Regions from separate parts of the Listeria sp. LM90SB2 genome, predicted to be linked through region 2. Evidence: predicted binding sites of a transcription regulator. Region 2 holds the regulator's gene; the other holds the start of a gene.

What was found. The regulator LexA, encoded in region 2, represses DNA repair genes until DNA is damaged. The targets are predictions, from matches to a motif close to CGAACATATGTTCG.
Region 1: uvrB (excinuclease ABC subunit UvrB) is a predicted target of LexA. The motif match lies at 1,689-1,702, and genes of this name have one in related genera.

What each region holds. Positions count from the first base shown of each region.
Region 1 is NZ_CP046449.1:2,545,054-2,548,251, reverse strand. It holds gene GL301_RS12595 (ArsR/SmtB family transcription factor) at 1-177, shown strand, start outside; gene GL301_RS12590 (hypothetical protein) at 283-669, shown strand; gene GL301_RS12585 (HD domain-containing protein) at 691-1,338, shown strand; gene GL301_RS12580 (CsbA family protein) at 1,359-1,598, shown strand; gene uvrB (excinuclease ABC subunit UvrB) at 1,849-3,198, shown strand, end outside.
Region 2 is NZ_CP046449.1:1,326,107-1,329,304, reverse strand. It holds gene GL301_RS06630 (DUF896 domain-containing protein) at 106-333, opposite strand; gene yneA (cell division suppressor protein YneA) at 427-756, opposite strand; gene lexA (transcriptional repressor LexA) at 913-1,527, shown strand; gene GL301_RS06615 (GNAT family N-acetyltransferase) at 1,558-2,082, shown strand; gene GL301_RS06610 (arsenic transporter) at 2,116-3,198, opposite strand, start outside.

The sequences.
Region 1 (3,198 bases), 1.2 Mb from region 2:
GAAATTGCGCGAACACTTGCGTTTAACCAGACAACTGTTTCTCACCAGCTGCGTTTTTTAAAAAACTTAAGACTTGTGAAATCAAGACGTGAAGGCACGACGATTTATTATATGCAAGATGATAATCACGTATTAGAATTACTCACACAAGCAATTCGCCACGTGCACCATCATTAAGTAAGAACGCTCAGAAAACCTTTTAGGAATGATGGGTGTTTTTTATCCCAAATAAACAGAGATTATGGTAAAGTAAGTAACAAATAAAAGCTTGGAGGAAGTATTTTGAAGAAATTATCACCAATGCAGAAGTTCATTGTTATTATAGGGATTATTGTGATGATTATTATTGCGATTTTAGCAGTTGTTTGGAATAGTAATCTCACAGCAGTTATTGGTTTATCTGTTGTGCAATTTATTATCATTCAGTTCGTTTGTTATGTTGGTATTTATTCGCATATGAAAGTCGGAACGGCGCGCGGAACAAAGTTGTTTAGCTGGGGAATACTGACGACACTTTTATTTTCAGCAATTATTTTTATTTTTGCTACCGATAATTTTAGAACTTACTCAGCCGCAATGATTGCTTTAATTGGTTATGCTGCGGCGCTGATGATGCGTGAAATCGAAAACACTAATCCGGCCAATAAAAAACAAAAACGTGAAGAATAAAACGAAGGATGGAGGGATAATATGGGAATTCATCAATATTTCCAAAGTTTATCAGATTTAGAAAACATTTATCGTTGCCCAGGAAAATTTAAATATCAAGAGCACTCTGTTGCAGAACATTCATATAAAGTTACATCCATTGCTCAATTTTTCGGCGCTGTAGAGGAAGAAGCTGGGAATGAAGTGAATTGGCGTGCACTATACGAAAAAGCGCTAAACCACGATTATTCAGAGCTTTTCATCGGGGATATTAAAACGCCTGTGAAATATGCAACGACAGAACTCCGCGAAATGCTTTCAGAAGTAGAAGAAAGCATGACAAAAAATTTTATTGAACGAGAAATCCCAGAAACGTATCAACCAATTTATCGTCATTTGCTAAAAGAAGGTAAAGACAGTACGTTGGAAGGGAAAATCCTCGCAATTTCTGATAAAGTAGACCTGTTATATGAATCCTTTGGTGAAATTCAAAAAGGAAATCCAGAAAATATTTTTGTGGAGATTTATAGTGAAGCACTTGCAACCATTTATCAGTACCGAGAAATGGCTAGCGTGAAGTATTTTTTAAAAGAAATTTTACCAGATATGCTTGCTGAAAAAGGTATCGAAAAAACAGAATTACCACAGCTTACAACGGAAATAACGACCAAAGCATTGCGAGACGCGTAAAAAAGGGGGAGGAAAGTAAGATGGATCAAATTATATCTGCGCTTATTTTCCCTTGTCTCCTTGTTATTCTTTTTGCGAGAATCACCTATAATCGTTATGTCGCTTTGCTTTTGATGGTAATTTTGATCGTCGCTTCTGCCAAGTTAGGTTATACAAATTCTATGTGGCTTATTATTATTGATGCTTTTTCGATGACCATTGGTTTTGTGCTTGCAACATATATGCTGCGACGTTTAAAGAAGAGTGGCAGTGATTTTTAACAAAGCAAATATATAGGTAGAAAAGCGTAAAAGTGATAAAATAAAGAAAAGCGTAATCCACAGGTTGCGTTTTTTATTTTTCAACAAATACGAAAATATGTTCGGTTTTTGCTAGGCTAATTAAAATATTTATGATAAAATAGAAACATTAACGGATCTGAAAAATCCGCTTTTTGCTTTGCTGGACTTTTCACAAATAAAGCTTTTCAGATACCAGAATCGGACCGATAAAGAATAGGGGGAATCCGAGTTGAAGGATAAATTTGAGTTAGTTTCTAAGTATAGCCCACAAGGAGACCAACCTAGAGCGATAGAACAATTAGTTGCGGGATTAAAAAAAGGCTTGAAACACCAAACTTTACTTGGTGCAACCGGTACAGGGAAAACTTTTACCGTATCCAACGTGATTCAGGAAGTAAATAAGCCAACACTTGTCATGGCCCACAATAAGACGTTAGCAGGACAGCTGTATAGCGAGTTTAAAGAATTTTTCCCAAATAACGCTGTAGAATATTTTGTCAGTTACTATGATTACTATCAACCAGAAGCCTATGTTCCGCAAAGCGACACATACATCGAAAAAGATGCAAGTATCAATGATGAAATAGATAAGCTTCGTCACTCTGCTACTGCTGCGCTTTTTGAACGTCGTGATGTAATTATCATTGCGAGTGTATCGTGTATTTATGGCTTAGGTTCGCCGATTGAATATGGAGAGATGCTCGTTTCGCTTCGTGTTGGTATGGAAATTAGCCGTGATCAGCTACTGCGTAAATTAGTAGACATTCAATATGATCGAAATGATATAGATTTTCAACGTGGACGCTTCCGTGTTCGCGGTGATGTTGTCGAAATTTTCCCGGCATCAAGAGACGAGCACTGCATGAGGATTGAATTTTTCGGTGATGAAATTGAACGTATTAGAGAGGTAGATGCACTTACTGGCGAAATTATTGGAGAAAGAGAACATGTTTCCATTTTCCCGGCATCTCACTTTGTTACCAGACCTGATATTATGAAAAAAGCAATTGTTAATATAAAAGCGGAACTCGAAGACCGCCTCCAAGTTTTACGTGCAGATAATAAATTACTCGAAGCTCAGCGCCTTGAACAACGGACGAATTATGATTTAGAAATGATGGAAGAAATGGGTTATTGCTCTGGTATTGAGAACTATTCTAGACATTTATCCCTTCGTCCAGCGGGAGTTACACCATACACGTTACTCGATTACTTCCCAGACGATTTCCAAATGGTAATTGATGAGTCACACGTTACGATGCCACAAATCCGTGGTATGTTTAACGGTGACCAAGCCAGAAAACAAATGCTAGTTGATCATGGTTTTAGACTACCAAGTGCTTTAGATAACCGTCCGCTAAGATTAGAAGAATTTGAAAAACATATCAATCAAATTATGTTCATTTCCGCCACACCAGGCCCTTATGAACTAGAAAAAAATCCGGATGTCATTGAACAAATCATCCGACCAACCGGCTTGCTAGATCCAATCGTAGAAATTCGCCCGATTCAAGGACAAATCGATGACTTAATGGATGAGATTAATGATCGTGTCGAGAAAAACGAACGTGTTTTAATC
Region 2 (3,198 bases):
TAATAAGCCTAAAAAGCAATTAACACAACTAATAATTGCTTTAAATTGCTTAATTGATTGGTATTTTTGTTCATTTGCTCATTAATGTTTATTTGGTACTAATTATTAGTGCTTATTTTTTCTAAGTTGTTTCACTTTATGCGGCGTTACATCTGTTCCATTTGGGTCGATTATCGTTGTATTTTCTATTGTCCCCTTCATATGCGTACGAAAAGACTTGATGTATTCTTTTCTTAATTTATCTTGCTCCACTTTTTCTGTAGCAGTTAATGTTCCGGCTTTTTTCTTTTTAGAAAGCTCATTAATACGATCTATTTTAGCTTTTTCTAGCATCGTTATTCTCCTTTTCTTCTATAGAATAAAAATAAGAAAGCAGCATAATCGCTACTCTCTAATATTATATCATAAACGGCCACTAAATCGACCTTACTGGTTTGCTAGTTGAATCGTACTATCACTCTTTATTAATTTTGTTTTGTGTACAGGAATAACTACTGATTCTCCTGCTTCCACATGACCGTCAGCTAAATTATTTTCTTTTTCTACCCAGCTAACAAAATCTGCTTTTGCCATATCACTTTTCCCTGCATATTGATCTGCTAATGCCCATAAAGAATCCCCTTCACTTACGTTCACTTCTGAATAGTCGTTTCCCCCGCCAACTACAGTACACATTAAAATGATTCCTAGTACGATGCAAGTAAGTACAAATATAATAGAAACATAAAATTTATCCCAAATTAATTTCATAGTCATTAATAATCCCTCCAAAAAGAATGTATGTTCGCTTTTCTATATTATAGAACAGCCGTTCGTGTATGTCAATAAAAAAACGAACCTTTGTTTGCATATTGGTTTTTCTTTTGCTATACTTGAATTATAAAATAACCATTAAATCAATGAGGTGAAACCATGAAAATATCTAAACGCCAACAAGATATATATGAATTTATAAAATCAGAAGTAAAAGAAAAAGGTTATCCACCTTCCGTCCGCGAAATTGGTGAAGCAGTTGGCCTTGCTTCCAGCTCTACTGTTCATGGACATCTTGCTCGCCTTGAAGGTAAAGGCTTAATTAGACGGGACCCAACAAAGCCTCGTGCGATTGAAATATTATCTTTAGAAGACGAAGCAGAGACACCCAATGTTGTAAATATTCCTATTATCGGGAAAGTAACTGCTGGAATGCCCATCACTGCAATTGAGAACATTGATGAATATTTCCCACTACCAGAATACATGGCAGCTGGCGAAACCAATGTCTTCATGTTAGAAATCGACGGCGAAAGTATGATTAATGCCGGAATCCTTGATGGTGATAAAGTAATCGTTAGACAACAAAGTTCTGCAATCAATGGCGAAATCGTTGTAGCGATGACAGATGAAAATGAAGCTACATGTAAACGATTCTACAAAGAAGCTAATCATTTTAGATTACAACCCGAAAACGATGCTTTGGAGCCTATCCTTTTAAACAACGTAACAATTCTAGGAAAAGTAATCGGACTTTATCGAGATATTCGCTAATTTTATTCGTTTGAACAGGTGGTTGAGAACATGATTTATTTTGAAACTGAACGGCTTATTGCAAGAGATTATTTAACAAACGATTATCTTCCTTTTAGTCAAATGAATGCAGATGAGCAAGTAATGAAATACTTCCCAGCCAGATTAACTCAAAACGAAAGTAATGCATTTCTTGATAGGATTCAAGAAGAATTAAAGTCACTTGGATATGGTCTCTTTGCTATTGAAGTTAAATCGACTGGCGAATTCATCGGTTTTACTGGATTTCATGAGGCTACTTTTGAAGCTACATTCACTCCATGCACGGAGATAGGTTGGCGATTAAAACATAGCGCTTGGAACCAAGGCTATGCCACCGAAGCCGCACTTGGCGCGTTAGCACTTGCTGAAGAAATCAACACTATTAACGAAATATACAGTTTTACCGCCGCACTCAATAAACCTTCAGAAAATGTCATGAAAAAAATCCATTTAACAAAAATAGCTACTTTTGAACATCCCGCTTTAGTAAATGGCGATCCACTAAAGCCCCATGTTCTTTATAAGAAGGCATAATAAAACCCCCTGTACATTCTGGTACAGGGGGTTTTAATTCCAAATAAGCAGTGAAAAATATAGTCCGACGAGCGTTATGAATAAAACTGGAATAGTAATCACAATGCCAATTTTGAAATAAGAGCCCCAGCTTATCTTTATCCCTTTCTGCGCTAGAACATGTAGCCAAAGTAAAGTTGCTAGCGAGCCAATTGGTGTTATTTTCGGACCTAAATCAGAACCAATGACATTTGCATAGACTAACGCTTCTTTCATCACGCCTGTAAATGACGTATGATCGATTGCAAGTGCATTTATCATTACTGTTGGCAAATTATTCATGACAGAAGACAGTATTGCAGCAATAAATCCCATTCCAACTGTTCCCGCAAATAAACCAAAGTGCGCAACATATGTAATTGCTTCTGATAATAATTTTGTGATACCGACATTTTGCAAACCATATACAACTACATACATACCAACCGAGAAAAACACAATATTCCAAGGTGCTCCTTTTAAAATAGCTTTTGTCGAGACCGCATGACTTTTTGCACTGACTAACAAAAAGATAACAGCAACTAGCAAGGCAATAAATGACACTGGAATATCTAAAAAACTACTCAAAAAATAGCCTGCTACAAGGATGATAAGTATTCCCCAAGAAACACGAAACATCTTTTTATCTTTAATTGCAGAAGCCGGCTCTCGAATCACTCGCGTATCATATTTTTTAGGTAATGCTTTCCGAAAATAAAAATATAAGATTAAAATACTCGCAACTAAAGAGAAAAGCGTTGGAATCCACATAATAAGCGCATACTGCGAAAAACTAATGCCGAAAAAATCAGCCGAAACTATATTGACTAAATTACTAACTACGAGCGGCAAGGACGTCGTATCTGCTATAAAACCGCTAGCAATAATAAATGGAAATACCTTTTTCTCATCAAAATTCAGCGCTCGCACCATCGCTAGAACAATTGGTGTCAAAATTAGCGCCGCCCCGTCATTAGCAAACAACGCAGCAACGAAAGCTCCCAAAATAGAAATAAGAATAAACATTAATAACCCATTACCTCTTGCTAATCGCGCCATATGTAAAGCCGCCCACTCAAAAAAGCCAATTTTATCTAA